Regions from separate parts of the Diaphorobacter sp. JS3050 genome, predicted to be linked through region 1. Evidence: predicted binding sites of a transcription regulator. Region 1 holds the regulator's gene; each other region holds the start of a gene.
What was found. The regulator FNR, encoded in region 1, switches genes on or off when oxygen is low (the NO sensors DNR and NnrR bind a similar motif). The targets are predictions, from matches to a motif close to TTGATNNNNATCAA.
Positions count from the first base shown of each region.

Region 2: HND92_RS12150 (DASS family sodium-coupled anion symporter) is a predicted target of FNR. The motif match lies at 3,522-3,535, and genes of this name have one in related genera.
Region 3: HND92_RS08660 (OmpW family protein) is a predicted target of FNR. The motif match lies at 3,509-3,522, and genes of this name have one in related genera.

Region 1 is NZ_CP053553.1:1,273,909-1,279,395, reverse strand. Features, by position in the region: gene HND92_RS06310 (sulfite exporter TauE/SafE family protein) at 266-985, opposite strand; gene hemN (oxygen-independent coproporphyrinogen III oxidase) at 989-2,371, opposite strand; gene fnr (fumarate/nitrate reduction transcriptional regulator Fnr) at 2,543-3,286, shown strand; gene HND92_RS06295 (hypothetical protein) at 3,328-3,615, opposite strand; gene HND92_RS06290 (FixH family protein) at 3,692-3,970, opposite strand; gene ccoG (cytochrome c oxidase accessory protein CcoG) at 4,032-5,474, opposite strand.
Region 2 is NZ_CP053553.1:2,524,668-2,530,154, reverse strand. Features, by position in the region: gene HND92_RS12165 (TIGR02281 family clan AA aspartic protease) at 1-130, opposite strand, end outside; gene HND92_RS12160 (YajQ family cyclic di-GMP-binding protein) at 147-632, opposite strand; gene murB (UDP-N-acetylmuramate dehydrogenase) at 700-1,776, shown strand; gene HND92_RS12150 (DASS family sodium-coupled anion symporter) at 1,882-3,408, opposite strand; gene HND92_RS12145 (carboxymuconolactone decarboxylase family protein) at 3,608-4,063, opposite strand; gene HND92_RS12140 (sigma factor-like helix-turn-helix DNA-binding protein) at 4,146-4,958, opposite strand; gene HND92_RS12135 (7-cyano-7-deazaguanine/7-aminomethyl-7-deazaguanine transporter) at 5,305-5,487, shown strand, end outside.
Region 3 is NZ_CP053553.1:1,772,775-1,778,261, reverse strand. Features, by position in the region: gene HND92_RS08675 (O-acetylhomoserine aminocarboxypropyltransferase/cysteine synthase family protein) at 1-105, shown strand, start outside; gene egtB (ergothioneine biosynthesis protein EgtB) at 174-1,535, opposite strand; gene egtD (L-histidine N(alpha)-methyltransferase) at 1,555-2,550, opposite strand; gene HND92_RS08660 (OmpW family protein) at 2,847-3,434, opposite strand; gene HND92_RS08655 (DUF808 domain-containing protein) at 3,588-4,586, opposite strand; gene HND92_RS08650 (hypothetical protein) at 4,702-5,133, shown strand; gene purL (phosphoribosylformylglycinamidine synthase) at 5,153-5,487, opposite strand, start outside.

The DNA of each region.
Region 1 (5,487 bases):
CGATGGCAAATATCCTGGCGTGGTTCGGGCGTTTCCCAGTCCTTCGGCAATCACGCCGACACGCAGCGCGCCCTCATACGCACGATGGCGCATCCAGTAAGGCAGCGATGCGTAGCTGGATTTCTCCACGTCGATGAGAACAGACTCGTCACTTCCGCTGGTAGAGATCTGACAGCGATACGTCACACCTGAGCGTCTCAGTGTGCACCACTGGCTTGCCACGGCATGCTTCGCAGAGCCGCTGTGGCTCCACAAAACGCTGTTTTCAGGGCACGCACCACGGCGCCGGCTGCCCATGGACAACCTTCATCCATAGCGCCCATGCACCCAGGGAAAAAAGCACACCACCTGCCAGCCGAGACCCCCACGCCCCACCCTTCACGCCGATCCAAGCGCGAATGCGGCCAAATGTCCACGGCCCCAACACCAGCCATACACCACTTCCCACGCCAAACAGGACCATGCACAAGGCTCCGCGGAGCACGCTTCCGCTGAGTGCGGCAGTCAACAGTGCGGTATACAGCAGGCCGCATGGCAGGAGCGCCCAGGCCACACCCGCGGTCAGGAGCCCGCCAGGCCGAGAGACCAAGGGCTTGACCTTCGCCCAGGCAGCACGCCCCGCCCGCTCAACCCACAAGGGCTGCTGCGCTTGCACCATCATCATCCCGCCCCACGCGAGGATGAGCACGTGCATCAGCGTCCAAAGGGGGCGCAATGCCGAGGTGCTTTGCCCCAGCCATGCGAGTTGCTCCATAGCCAGCGCAACCACCGCCCCTGCGGCGCCGTAGCCAATCAGGCGCCCCACGTGAAACTGCGCTACCCGTTGGAGGATTCCGCGGCGGGACGCCCATTGAATGGTGTGGGTGGCGTCCGGCGTGCCACCCAGCCCCGTAAGCGCCGCGCAGGGAACAGAACACATCGCCAAACAGTGAGCCCCTCCCATCAGCCCCATCAGGAAGGCCGTCGTGGCCAGCGCCCACAGCATGGATCAAATAATCCGGGAAAAGCGAGCGCGGTTACGGTCAGCCTGTAGATACTTGTCGAACACCATGGCCACGCCGCGCACGAAATACCATCCCATGGGCGTGACTTCAACGCCCTCATCACTGATTTTCACCAAGCCCTGAGCCGCCATTTCTTGCAGTTGCTGTAATTCCGCATCGAAATAACTGCGGAAATCAATCAGCCAGGACTGTTCCAACGGCTCAAACAGCAATTCACCTTGGCACATCAACGCCATGATGACTGCGCGGCGCACCAAGTCGTCCTTGGTCAACGCCAGCCCGCGCACCACAGGCAAATGCCCCTGGTTAATGCAGTCGTAATACTCGTCCAGCGTTTTCACATTTTGGCTGTAAGTAGCGCCCACGCGCCCGATGGCAGAAACGCCCAGACCAATCAGGTCGCAATCGGGCTGCGTGCTATAGCCTTGGAAATTGCGGTGCAGCCTGCCTTGCCGCTTGGCCACCGCCAGCGCATCGTCAGGCAGCGCAAAATGGTCCATGCCCACGTAGACGTAGCCGGCTTCCTGGAACACATCAAGTGACCGGGCCAGCATGGACACCTTGGCCGAAGCCATGGGCAACTCGGCCGTGATGATGCGTCGCTGCGACTTGAAGCGTTCTGGCAAGTGAGCGTACGCATACAGCGCGATCCGGTCTGGCCGCAGCTCGGCTACCTGCGCCAAGGTGCAATCAAACGACTCCGGTGTCTGTCGCGGCAGCCCGTAGATCAAATCCACGTTCACCGATTCAAACCCGAGCTTGCGAGCCGCATCGACCAACGCGAACACCTTTTCGGCAGGCTGAATGCGGTGCACGGCCTTTTGTACTTCAGGGTCGAAATCCTGCACGCCAAAGCTCAGGCGATTGAAACCCAGCTCCGCCAACAATCCCAGCCGCGCTTCATCCACGGTCCGGGGGTCCACTTCTATGGAGTACTCCCCCCCCGGAACGAGGACGAAACTGCGCCTCAGCATGCCCATCAGTTCGCGCAAACCGTCATCCGTCAGAAAAGTAGGCGTGCCTCCGCCGAAATGCAGCTGGCTCACATGCTGACCCACACCGCAGTGCGCCGTATGCAGGTCGATCTCACGGCTGAGGTAACGCAAGTAGACCTCTGCCCGCTCTGGATGCCGGGTAATGATCTTGTTACACGCGCAGTAATAGCACAGCGATTCACAAAACGGGATGTGGACATAAAGCGACAAAGGCATCGCCTTGGCTACCGACCCCACGCGACGCTGCTGCAGCGCAAGGATGTATTCCCGCTCGCCAAAAGCCTCGACAAAACGATCAGCAGTCGGATAAGAGGTGTAGCGCGGCCCTGGGACGTCAAAGCGACGCAGGAGCTCTGTTGTAACAACGGTCATGACGGGATTCCTTGCACTTTCATATCACTGTGCCGTAGAGTCCCCCATGAGTCCTTGACGTTGATCAAGCGCCCATAAGGTCCTTGTGGCGACAATTTGACTTCGGCTCAAAGTCGTCCAACGGCCTACGGCATTCCATGTCTCCCAGCCGTTCAGAGGTAAGCTCAAGCCATGAACAGGGTTCCCATGCATACGAATCTCCAGACCATCAAAGTTGCCTGCTCAAACTGCAATCTGCGTGAGCTGTGCATGCCCGTGGGTCTGGACGACCAGCAACTCAAGCGCATCGATGACATTGTTGCTGTACGACGCAAGATCAAGCGTGGCGGCACGCTTTTCCGGAACGGTGAACCCTTCACATCCCTTTTTGCCATCCGCACCGGATTCTTCAAGACCTGTGTCGCCACCGAAGACGGTCGCGACCAAGTGACAGGTTTTCAAATGGCGGGCGAGATCATCGGCCTGGATGGCATCGTGAGCGACCGTCACACTTGCGATGCGGTAGCGCTTGAAGACGCCGAAGTATGCGTCATGCCTTTCGATCGTATTGAAGAGTTGTCGCGCGAAGTAACGGCACTACAGCACCATGTGCACAAGATCATGAGCCGCGAGATTGTTCGCGAGCATGGGGTCATGCTGTTGCTGGGGAGTATGCGTGCCGAGGAACGCCTTGCCGCATTCCTGTTGAATCTCGTACAACGCTTGCATGCCCGGGGTTTCTCACAATCCGAATTGGTGCTGCGCATGACACGCGAAGAGATCGGCAGCTACCTGGGATTGAAACTGGAAACCGTCAGCCGCACGTTTTCGAAGTTCGTGGAAGAAGGTATTGTGGAAGTAAAACAGCGCCATGTGCGCATCGTCGATACCGATGCGCTGAAGCGAATTGTCAACAGCCAGCAAGCCTGCCATTAAGCCTCGGTTTTTTGCTCATTCATAACTGATCGGCGGAAAGATCAGGAAACGTATTTGGCGCAATCAGCCGGCCGCGCCCCTTTGGGCACGGGGCAGCGATTCAACTCAAAGGGCGAGAGTGACAACAGCGTCGTCAATGCGCTGGAAGCCATGAGTACGAACCAGAACGTGAAGAAGGCGATGGTATACACACCTTCGCGCGAGAGATGCAGGGGTTGATCAAACCACTGCAGCGCTTCTGGATCCACGAAGGCGAACACCACCATTTCCATGACGCCCGCCATCAAAAAGGCCGGCCACGCGATCCACATCAATCGTTGCATCCACATTCGCCCATCTCCTAGCAGGTGTAGTTGACAGCCTAGCATCTGTTCTCCGGCATGCAAAGAGGACTCGCCCTGCCGGTCAGCGCGGTTGATCCTCCAGCGGAGTAGCTGCATGGTTGCGCCCCTTCATGGCAGGCGTCATGTCGCCCCCAGACTCCTTCAGGGTCTCGTTGATGTTCAATCCCCGTTGGTAATAGTCTTCCGCGATGACGGGGTCAGGTTGGCTCACGGCCAGCCAGAGGGTCACGAAGCCCGCAATGATGACAATCACCGGCCCCGCGATGACAAGCCAGACATGGCCAAACGTCCACCAAGGCTTTCCTGCGTCTTCCAGATTCATGGGGGAATTACTCGGCATTTATACCAACTCCTCGCTCATTTATGAGCACAGCTTGTTCATTTGCATTCCACGACCGCCTTCAGCGGGGTACAAGGAACACGGATTTCTCTGCCACTTGGGCTTTATCACCCTGCGCTTGAATATCGAAATACACCGTATGCGATCCAGGAGATGCTGAGCCATACGGAATTTGAAGACGGACAACCACCCATCGGGATTCCGCCGGTCCGATGTCAATTGCGGTCTCGGACGCCACTTCCAGCCCTTCCATGCCGTGGGCGCTGATGGTGTAGCGCTGCGCCCCCTCCGTGGCGTTCATGATCTGCAGCCGGTAGATATTTTCCAGCTTGCCTCCCGCCACGATGCGCGAGAGCGCAGCGCGGTCGCGCACGATGTCCACCTTCAACGGGGTGCGTACCACCAAGCTGGCCAGCATGCCGATGCACAACACCACCAGCACCGCTGAATAGAACAACACACGGGGTCGCAGCACGCGTTTGAGCATTTGCGATTGGGTCCAGTGGTTCTTGACGCCGTTCTGCGTCGAGAAACGAATCAGCCCGCGCGGATACTTCATCTTATCCATCACGGTATTGCAAGCGTCCACGCAGAGACCGCAACCAATGCATTCGTATTGCAGTCCGTTGCGAATATCGATACCCGTTGGGCAGACCTGGACACACAGCGTGCAATCGATGCAGTCACCCAGTCCCGCAGCTTTGTGGTCTACCATCTTGTTACGGGGCCCGCGAGGCTCGCCGCGCTCGGGATCGTAAGAGACGACCAGCGTGTCCCTGTCGAACATTGCGCTTTGGAAACGCGCATAAGGGCACATGTATTTGCACACCTGCTCGCGCAGGAATCCTGCGTTGCCGTACGTGGCCAACCCATAGAAGATCACCCAGAATATCTGCCACCCTCCTTGCAGGGCCAGCAACTCTTCCCCCAGCTCGCGAATCGGAACGAAATAGCCCACGAAGGTGAAGCCGGTCCAGAACGCGACCGCAATCCAAATGGCTTGCTTGACAGATTTTTTCCAGATCTTCTCAAATGTCCACGGACCATTGTCCAGGCGCATACGGGCACTGCGGTCGCCTTCGACTTTGTGCTCGATCCACATGAACATTTCCGTGTATACGGTCTGGGGACAGGAGAAGCCGCACCACAGGCGTCCCGCCACTGCGGTAAACAGAAAAAGCGACAGCGCGGAAATAATCAGCAAACCCGTCAGATAAATGAAGTCCTGCGGGTAAAGCACCAAACCAAAAATATAGAAACGGCGTGCTCCGAGGTCAAAGAGCACCATTTGGCGCTGGCCCCACTCCAGCCATGGCAGGCCATAGAAAACCAGCTGTGTCAGAAACACCATCGCCCAACGCCAACGGGCGAACACTCCACTTATCGAGCGTGGATAGATTTTCTTTTGCGCCTCATAGAGCGAAATGACCTCGGTCTGCGAACTTTCGGCCCCCACTGGCGTGATAGGAATCACCTTACGGGGCTGACCTTCGGCTGGCTTCATGGTGGAATCTCAA
Region 2 (5,487 bases), 1.3 Mb from region 1:
CGCTGCCGTCCACCACCAGCAGGGCCTTGCCGCCCAGGATGCCGGCCAGCGCCACGCTTTGCGCGTAGGCGGCGGGCAGGCCGGTGGCTGCCAGCAGGGCGGCGGCCAGGCGCAGGGTCAGGCGGTGCATGGGCGGCGGGCAGTCATCAGTCGCGGAAGTTGTCGAACGTGAGCGGCAGGTCGGCGATGTCCTTGCGGATCAGCGCCATGGCGGCCTGCAGGTCGTCGCGCTTGGCGCCGGTGACGCGCACCTTGTCTTCCTGGATGGCCGCCTGCAGTTTGAGCTTGCTGTCCTTGATCAGGCGCTGGATCTTCTTGGCCTGCTCGCTGTCAATGCCGTTCTTGACCTTCACCACCTGCTTGAGCTTGTCGCCGCCGATCTTCTGGGGCTTTTGCACGTCCAGGAAGCGCACGTCCACGTTGCGCTTGGTGAGCTTGTTGCGCAGGATGTCCTCGACCTGCTGCAGCTGGAAGTCGGCGTCGCCGTACAGCGTGATTTCCTTGTCTTTCAGCTCGACGGCGGCAGAGGTGCCCTTGAAGTCGAAGCGCGTGCCGATCTCCTTGGCGGTGTTCTCCACGGCGTTTTTCACTTCAACGAAGTTGGCTTCACAGACGGTATCAAAAGAAGGCATGGCATCACTCGCGGCTAACTCGGTACAAACCCGCGCCCGCCTGGGGGCGGGTGCGACAATCCGGTCGATGTTAGTCGAGAAAAATGTTCCCCTGCAGACTTACAACACCTTCGGCATCGCCGCGCGTGCGCACACCCTGGTGCGCGTGCGCTCGGCCAAGGACGTGCACGACCTGCTGGGCGACCACCGCTTGGAGCGCCAGCCGGTGTTCGTGCTGGGGGGCGGCAGCAACATCGTGCTGACCGGCGACGTCAAGCCCCTCGTGCTGAAGATGGAGATCAAGGGCCTGCGCCTGCTGGAAGACACCGACAAGGCCTGGATCGTGGAGGCCGGCGCGGGCGAGGTCTGGCACGAGGCCGTGGCCTGGACGCTGGCCCAGGGCTACCCCGGCCTGGAGAACCTGGCGCTGATTCCCGGCACCGTGGGCGCGGCGCCCGTGCAGAACATCGGCGCCTACGGCGTGGAACTGCAGGACCGCTTTCATTCCCTGGTGGCCATCGACCTGGCCACGGGCCGCCCCTTCACGCTGGACGCAGCCCAGTGCGCCTTCGGCTACCGCGACTCGGTGTTCAAGCATGCCGCGCCCCAGGCGCCGCACGAGGGCGGGGGGCTGCACCGTGGCATGGGGCTGGCCGGGCGCGCGGTCATCACCCATGTGCGCTTTCTGCTGCGCAAGGACTGGGCGCCTGAGCTGGGCTACCTGGACCTGGAGCGCAAGCGCCAGGAGGCGGGCGTGGACCGGCCCACGGCGCAGCAGATCTTTGACTGGGTGTGCGAGATCCGCCGTGCCAAGCTGCCCGACCCGGCCGTGATCGGCAACGCCGGCAGCTTCTTCAAGAACCCCACGGTCACGCCCGAGCAGTGCCAGGACATCATCGCGCGCGACCCGAAGATCGTGCACTACCCCATGCCCGACGGCACCATCAAGCTGGCGGCGGGCTGGCTCATCGACGCCTGCGGTTGGAAGGGCAAGACGGTGGGCAAGGCCGGCGTGTACGACAAGCAGGCGCTGGTGCTGGTCAACCGCGGCACGCCCGACGACAGCGTGACCGGCGGCGAGGTGATGACGCTGGCGCGCGCCATCCAGACCAGCGTGTACGAGCGCTTCGGCATCCGGCTGGAGCCGGAGCCGGTGGTGGTCTAGCAGGCGGTAGCTGCTAACCTTTTGATAGCTGCTACCGCTTATCAGTAAAAGGCTACAGGCCAAAAATGCCTGTAATCGCATGGGCCACCGGCCGGCGATGGGGCCTCAGCGCGCCGGCAGGGTCATGTAGCCCATCCAGGGCCAGTAGGTCAGCGCAAACACCACCAGCAGCGCGATGGCCACGGCGGTGAGCACCAGGCCCGTGCGCACATAGTCCTTGATGTCGAAGGTGTCGGTGCCGTAGGCCAGCATGCCCTGGGGCGAGTTCACCGGCAGGATGAAGCCGATGCTGACCACGAACTGCAGCAGCATGGTCATGCCGATGGGGTTGATGCCCGGCGTCTGCACCGCCTGCAGCACGCTGATGATGATCGGGATCATGGTGGAGGCCAGGCCTGTGGCGCTGGCAAAACCCAGGTGGATCACGATCAGGAACAGGGCCAGCAGCATGAAGATGGCAAATGCCGTGGCGTTGGCCAGGCCGAGGCTGTCCACGATCAGGCGGGCCAGCCAGGGCGCGGCCTCGGTCTTGAGCAGGGCCGCACCCATGGCGATGCCCACGGCGAACAGCAGCACCGTGCCCCAGGGAAAGCCCCTTTGCGACTCCTTCCAGCCCATCACGCCCAGGCGCGGCAGCAGCATCAGTGCGATGGCCACGATGGTGGAGGTGGTGGTGTCCACGTCGTGCAGCACGCCCTCGGTCGCCCAGAAGCCCAGCAGCACCAGCGTGATGCCCAGCAGCTTCCACTGGTTGGCGGTCATGGCGCCCAGTTCTGCCAACTGGCGCTGGATGGCCTCGCGCCCACCGACGATATGGTCCATCTCGGGCTTGAGCATGCGCGTCATGATGAAGTACAGCGCAAAGGTCAGCACGATGGAATACGGCGCGCCAGCCACGAACCACTCGCCCCAGGTGATGGTCTGGCCGAACTGCTTTTCAATGAAGCCGATGGCCACCATGTTCTGTGCGGCGGCCGTCTTGATGCCGATGTTCCATACGCTGGCGGTCTGCGCGGCGGTGATCACCAACAGGGCTGCGAACTTACTGCGCCGGTCCGCGCCGAAGGCCGACAGAAAGCCCAGCATGATCGGCATGAGGCAGGCCACACGTGCCGTGGCGCTGGGCACGATGAACGACAGCAGAAAGCCCACCAGGATCGCGCCCATCGCCACGTGGTTGGCGCGTGCGGGCACGTACGAGAGCACCTGCAGCGCGATGCGCTTGTCCAACTGCGTGGCCGTCATGGCCGCGGCGATGAAGCAAGCCGCCGCCACCAGCACCACGGCGCTGTTGCTGAAGCCCCCCAGGGCATAGGGCAGCGCGGCGCGCGTGCCCATCATGGCGCCTGCCGCCTCCTTGCCTGGCACGGGGCTGATGGCCAGCAGGACGATCATCAGCGCGCCGATAACGACGGCGCTCACCGCATAGTCGAGAGCTTCCGTCATCCACAGGATCACCGCGAAAGCGAGGATGGCCAGCATCATCTGCCCGGCCTGCGGCAGGCCCGGCAGGGCGGGCATGAACGCGATGGCCAGCAGCACCGCGATGGCGGCCCATAGACCTATGCGCTGCGTGAACGTGAAGCCCCCAGCAGCGGGTGCAGGAGCGGGGGGGATGAGGCCGGGGACGATGGCATGGCAGCTTCCTTTCTCTTTGTTAGGCCCCGGCCGGGCCGAGGCTCGCGGTCATTGTGCGCCGCTGTTGCCAGGCTGCTGATGACAGTTCGCGGGTCTGTGGCGGAAGCATGACATGCGTCAAGATTTTCGGGTCCTTAGGCGGCGGCGCCCCCATGCTTGCCCTGGCGCGTTGTCAGGGTTTCCGCTCGCATGCTCAGGCTGGCGTGTGGATCCCGGGCGGGGTGCGAAAGGCGACGCTGAGCCGGTTCCACCCGTTGATCGCGACGATGGCCATCGACAGCTCCACGATCTCCGCTTCGCTGAACTGCGCGCGCACCTCGTCGTACACGGCGTCGGACACCTGCGACTGCTCCAGGCGCGTGAGGGCCTCGGTCCAGGCCAGTGCGGCACATTCGCGCGCATCGAACACGCCGCTCTCGCGGCAGGCGCTGAGCAGGTGCAGCCGCCGGTCGCTTTCGCCATGCTCGCGCGCCTCGCGGGCGTGCATGTCGATGCAGAACGCGCAGCCATTGATTTGCGAGGCGCGCATCTTCACCAGCTCGTGCAACTGGACGGGTAGTTGCCCCGCATCGACGTGTTTTTGCAGGCCGTACATGGCGGCATAGCTTGCGGCGTGGCGAGGGAGGTTGATGCGGGGGGCTGAGGACATGGAAGGCCCCTTGCAGGGGGGTGAGAGAAAAGGGGTGAACGCGGCGCCGCCGCGCAGACGGTGCCGGGCGAAGCGCGCAGGCCTACAGGCCGCGCAGCTTGTCGGGGTTGAGGACGGAATACACCGCGTGGATATGTACGCCGTCGGTCTCGAAGGCCATGACGGCGCGCACGCCGCCCGCGTCGCGCAGCAGCAGCCCGGGGCCGCCGTTGACGTCCACCGCTTCCATGGTCTGGTGGCTCAGGTAGAGGCGCCACACCGACGCGGCCAGGCGTGCGATCGCACGCGGCCCGTGCAGCAGCTTGGCGGCGGCGCGCACCTTGCCGCCGCCGTCGGCGGTCCACTGCGCATCCTCGGCGAACAGCGCCAGCAGCGCCGCATGGTCCTGCGTGCGCATGGCCTGCACGAAGCGCTCCACCAGCGCACGCGACGCCTCGGGTGTGGCCGTGAAGCGCACCCTGGGCTGGCGCACCTGGGTGCGCGCGCGGTGCACCAGCTGGCGGCAGGCGGCCTCGCCCTTGCCCAGCACGCTCGCCACCTCGGGGTAGTCGCTGTCGAACACGTCGTGCAGCAGGAAGGCGGCGCGCTCGTCGGGCGTGAGGCGCTCCAGCACCACGAGCAGCGCCACGGACAGGTCGCTGGCCAGTTCGGCGCGTGCATCGGCGGCCGGGGCGCTGTCGCCGGGGATCCACGGTTCCGGCAGCCAGGGGCCGTCATAGGCCGTGCGTTCTATGCGCGCGGCGCGCAGCCGGTCCACGCACAGCCGGGTGACGGTGGTGATCACCCAGGCATCCTGCAGCACGTCCTCGGCATCGGTGCGGCTGCCCAGCATGCGGTAGGCCACGCCCGCCAGGCGTGGGCGGTGCTGCTGAAAGGCGGCGAGGTGCTGGTCCATGGCGAGTGAGGTTGTCGCGTTCACGCCCCTAAGACGTGCGGTGCATGCATTGTGTGACGGGTGCCTTGAAAAAAATACGCGGCGCAACCCTGTGCGCGGGTGGGATGCGCAAATGTGCCTACAATCGCGCCCCGGCTCTGTTGCCACCATGGGTTCCCTCGCCCCCATCCAGGAACCTCCGCAACACCTGTAGTGCCGCACGCATCTGTGGGCTCGGTGGCCTGCGTCGATGCAAATCCTCGGGGTGGCCCTGCCACCGCTGTGGTTTGCGCTTCGCGTCCCATACCGATTTGCAGCGTGCTGATCCCTACAGGTATTGCAGAGGTCCCATCCAAAAAGGACTGCCATGACCTCGCTGAAGGCACCATCGCGCGTGCCGTTGTACCTCTCCCTCCTGGTGGCGTTCCATATCGCCATCGTCATCGCCAGCAACTACCTGGTGCAACTGCCCATCAATTTGCTGGGCTTTCACAGCACCTGGGGGGCGTTCAGCTTCCCGTTCATCTTTCTGGCCACCGACCTGACGGTG
Region 3 (5,487 bases), 500 kb from region 1:
CTGGCCCAGGCGGGCGTGACCGAGGGCATGGTGCGCCTGTCCATCGGCATCGAGCATATCGACGACCTGCTGGCCGACCTGCACCAGGCGCTGGACGCGGTTTAAGCGATTTTCGGCTCTAGCGCTTTCCTGGCAAGCGCTAGTAGCTCCTGATTCAGGAGCATACCCACTGCTCAGCGGGCATCGCGTGCCAGCCGCAGGCCCGTGAACTGCCAGCGCGCCGTGGCGGGAAAGAAGTTGCGGTAGCTCGCGCGCACATGGCCAGGCGGCGTGGCGCAGGAGCCGCCGCGCAGCACGTACTGGTTCACCATGAACTTGCCGTTGTACTCGCCCACGGCGCCGGGCGCGGGCGCGTAGCCGGGGTACGGGGCGTAGCTGGACTGCGTCCATTCCCAGACCTCGCCGCCCATCGGCTGGAAGGGATCAGCGCCGACCGCCGGCGCCGCGGGGCGGGGATGCAGCCGGCCGCCGTCGTCCAAGACATCGGCATCAGCGGGATGGCCCACGCAGCCCGCGGGCCCGGCACAGGCCGCCGCGGCCACCTCCCACTCGGCTTCCGTGGGCAGGCGCGCGCCGGCCCAGCGGGCAAAGGCATCGGCCTCGTAGTAGGACAGGTGCACCACCGGTTGCGCAGGATGCAGCGGGCGCTCGCCTGTCAGCGTGAATTCGCTCCAGCCGCCCGGCCCGCCACCTTGGCCGCACTCCCCATCACCGCACCAGTAGATGGGGTGCTCCAGCCCTTGCGCACGCCGCCAGTCCCAGCCCTCGGCCAACCAGTGGGCCGGCTCGCGGTAGCCGCCGGCCTGCACGAAAGCCAGGTACTGCGCGTTGGTCACCGGTCGGGTGGCGATCTCGAAGGGTTGCAGGAAGACGGTGTGGCGCGGCGTCTCGTTGTCGAAGGCGAAGCCCTCGCCATCGTGGCCGATCTGCGCCAGGCCGCCTTCCAGGCGCCGCCACGCGGTGTCTTGTGCCGCAATGGCTTCCGCCACCACGGCCGCGGCTGTGCCCTGGTAGGCCGGCCACAGCGGGTTGCACCAGAGCAGGTGCTTGACGTCGGTGAGGATCAGCTCCTGGTGCTGCTGCTCATGCTGCAGGCCCAGTTCCACCAGCGCCAGCACGTCACCCGGAACTTCGGGCTGCGACAGGAGCTGCTGCATGCGCGCATCCACGTCGGCGCGGTAGGCCCGCACGGTGGCCAGGTCGGGCCGCGTGATCAAGCCACGCTGCGGGCGCGGGTGCTGCCGCCCCACGCCGTGGTAGTACGAGTTGAACAGCACGCGGAACGCCGGATCGAATGCTCGGAAGCCGCTCTCGTGCGCCTCCAGGACGAAGGTCTCGAAGAACCAGCTCGTGTGTGCCAGGTGCCATTTGACGGGGCTGGCGTCGGGCATGGACTGGGCGCAGCAGTCCTCGGCCGAGAGGGGCCGCGCCAGCGCCTCGGTGGCCGCGCGCACCACGGCGTAGCGCAGCGCCATCGAGGGCTGCGACTGCTGCGGCGACGACGGCAGCGTGGGAGTCGAGGGTGGCAAGCGCATGTGGTATCCCCTGGCGGCATCACGCCTGGGCATGCACCATGGCGAACCAGCCGCGATCGTCCGTCCAGGCCTGCGTGCGCGTGAAACCCGCTTCATGCAGCAACGCGGTGAAATCCGGCAGCGGGTACTTGTAGCTGTTCTCGGTATGGATGCGCTCGTCCGCCGCAAAGTCGCGCCCGCCGCCCGGCCAGCGCACGCGCTGCGGCCCCGCGGCCTCCAGGTGCATTTCGATGCGCGAGGCATGGGGGTTGAAGAAGGCGCGGTGGCGCCACTGCGCGGGCACGAAGTCGCTGCCGACCAGGCGGTTCACGTGGGCCAGCGCGTTGCGGTTGAAGGCCGCGGTCACGCCGGCGGCGTCGTCGTACGCGGCCTCCAGCACGGCCACGTCCTTGGGCAGGTCGAACCCGATCAGCAGGCCGCCATCGTCCAGCGCCAGTTCGCGCATGTGCCGCAGCAGGGCCAGTGCCTGGGGTGGGTCGAAGTTGCCGATGGACGAGCCGGGGTAGAAGACGAGGCGGCGCGCGCCGGGAACGTCCGGCGGCAGGTGCACACCCCGGGTGATGTCCGCGCCCACGGCGCGGGCATGCAGGCCCGGCAGTGCCACGCGCAGGCGCGCGATGGCATCCCGCAGGTAGTCGGCGGAGATGTCCACGCCCACGAAGTGCGTGGCCCGCACCAGCGCGCAGAGCTCGCGCGCCTTGTCGCAATTGCCCGCCCCGGGCTCGATCACCACACGCGCCGGGCCTACGGCCTGGGCAATGGCGTGCCCGTGGCGCCGCAGCAAGGCACGCTCGGTACGCGTGGGGTAGTACTCGGGCAGTCGGGTGATGGCCTCGAAGAGTTCCGAGCCCCGCTGGTCGTAGAAATACTTGGGTGAGAGCGCCGCCTGCGGCTGCAACAGGCCGGCCAGGATCTCGTCGCGTTCGTCGCCCACATCCGCGGGCGGCTGCGGCGGTGCCAGGCCGAGGTGGTGAAGGACGCCGTCAAGCCGAGCAAGGGGAGAAACTGCAGACATAGCGCTGCAGCGTAGGCCACCTGCCAACGCGCCCCTGCAATCCAACGACACCTCTTCAGGTAGGACGCACGCGCGATCTGCAGGGCAATCCACAGTGCACCTCTTGTGCCGGATTGCCCGCTGTGGTTGGCTTTTTCGCCGCCCTGCCAATAAAGGATCAAATCGGGCGGAAGCGCTTGCCCATCAAGCGCAAATAGCTCCTTCAATGAGAGCATCGATTTACCGTCCGCCGAGGATAAAAAAAGGGCCGGCGCATGCGCCGGCCCACCCCACCATGAAGAACGGAACTTGCGTGCTTAGAAGCGGTAGCCCACGCCCACGCCGAACAGCACCGGGTCGACCTTGAAAGTGCCCACGCCGCGCACGTCGGTGTCGATGTACACCTTCTTCACGTCCACGTTCAGGGACCAGTTCTTGTCCAGCGCATAGTCGAAGCCCACTTGCAGGGCACCGCCCCAGCTGTTGCGCTTCACGTCCAGGCCCGCGGGCAGCTTCACGCTGGAAAAGCGCGTGTAGTTGACACCAGCGCCCACGTACGGCTTGAACGCGCCGAAGTTCGTGAAGTGGTACTGCAGCAGCAGCGAGGGCGGCAGGTGCTTGAGCGAGCCGATCTTGTCGCCGTTCAGGCGCACGTCGTGCTTTTGCGGGTAGGTCAGGACCAGTTCGGCAGCGAGGTTGGGCGTGAAGAAGTACGAGACGTCGACTTCAGGAATCCACTTGTCGTTGATGCTCACGCCCGCGTCGCCGGCGGCACCGTTGTTGGCGCTGTCCAGATGCACCGCGCGTGCACGCACCAGCCAGGAACCTTCCGCAACCTGCTGCGCGAAGGCAGCGCCGGAGGTCATCGCACACAGAACGGCCAGGGCCAGAAGATTCTTTTTCATGTTGACTCGATACGTTGGGTTGACCGGGGACGACCCCCGTGCACGTATTAAGCCCACGAGTAATATGGTCAATATTGCCGCAGATCAAACCCAGAATCTGTGTGTATATTCGTATGTGTCTATTCCGTCACAAACGGCGGCATATGGCCTCACTCAATGCGTGCCATTGGCAGCCGCCTTGCCGCGCAGCCGTCCCACCAGCGTCCACCCCGCCAGCACCACGGCGCCCGCCACCAAGCCCACCATGGCATTGAGCAGGTTGGTCACCAGCACCGACCACAGTCCGCCCAGCGGCCAACCCTGCACCGCCGCGCCCACGCCCTCGACGGCATGGTGCAGCGCCGGCACGCCATGCACCAGGATGCCCCCGCCGACGAGGAACATGGCTGCGGTGCCGACCACCGACAGCGTCTTCATGAGCCAGGGAGCGGCCGCGACGATGCCGCGGCCCAGGGCCTGTGCCGCGTTGCTGGCCTGGCGGCTGAGCCACAGGCCCAGGTCGTCCAGCTTCACGATGCCCGCCACGAGGCCATAGACCCCCACCGTCATCAGGACGGCAATGCCCGCCAGTACCGCCACTTGCTGCGCAAAAGGCGCGCCCGCGACGGCGCCCAGGGTGATGGCGATGATTTCGGCAGAGAGGATGAAGTCGGTGCGCACGGCCGCCTTGATCTTGTCCTTCTCCACCCGCGCCAGGTCCACATTGGGATTGGCGTTGGCCTGCGCATGGATCGCGTGTTGCACGGCATCTTCCTCGGGCGTGTGCAAAAGCTTGTGCGCGAGCTTTTCGCAGCCTTCGAAGCACAGGAAGGCCCCGCCCACCATGAGCAGCGGCGTCACGGCCCACGGCGCGAACGCGCTGATGAGCAGCGCCGCCGGCACGAGGATGGCCTTGTTCACCAGGGATCCGCGGGCCACGCCCCACACGACGGGGATCTCGCGCTCTGCCCGCACGCCCGTGACCTGCTGGGCATTGAGCGCCAGGTCGTCGCCCAGCACCCCTGCGGTCTTTTGCGCCGCCACTTTGGTCATGACGGACACGTCGTCGGCCATGGCGGCGCTTTTCTTGGCGGCCACCTTGGTCATGAGGGCCACGTCGTCCAGGATGGTGGCGATGTCGTCAAGCAGGGTCAGAAGGCTGGCGCCGGCCATGGGTGAGTTCCTTTCAAGAAGCCGCCATTCTGAATGAAAACACCCCTAACGCATGTGGGACAAGCGCTGACAGCTATTGTTTTTGCAATACGGTGGGCAGGCGTACCATGGCGGCATGCCCTCTCGCACTGCGTCCTCGCGCCCCGTGCGCACCGCCGCCGCGCTGGCCGCGCTGGTGCTGTCCGCCTGCGCCGGCCCGTCGGCGCGCCTGGGCGTGGGTGTGCCGGTGGGGCCGTTCAGCGTGGGCGTCGGCGTGGGTTCGGGCGGCGTATCGGCCGGGGTGGGCACCGGCGTGGGGCCGGTGGGCGTCGGAGTGGGAGTGCACCCAAGCGGCCAGGTGACTGGCGGCGTGGGCGTGGGTGCCTCGGTTCCCATGGGCGGCGCACACGTCGGAGCCGGCGTGGGCTCATCCACCGTGCTGCACGATCCGTACCGGCCGCCGCAGCCACCCGCGCCGGCGGCGCCGTCTTCCGGCGGCCCGACCCTGCAGTGGCGCGACTCGCACGGGCGCATCGTGCCCGAGTGCCAGGCGCGCGGCGGCTGCTAGCCGCGCGCCGCGGCGCCGATCACCCCACCCACTTGCGTGCGTTGCGCCACACGCGCATCCAGGGGCTGAACGCGTCCTTGCCCCCCGTGGCGGCCAGATCGGTCCAGCTCATCTGGATGTTGCGGAACACACGCTCGGGGTGCGGCATCATGGCCGTGAAGCGTCCGTCCGCCGTCGTCACGGCCGTGAGCCCGCCGGCGCTGCCATTGGGATTGAACGGGTAGCGCTCGGTCGGCTGGCCATGGTTGTCCACGAAGCGCATGGCACGCACCACCTTGTCGGCATTGCCACGGTACTGGAAGTTGGCATAGCCCTCGCCGTGCGCGACGGCGATCGGCAGGCGGCTGCCGGCCA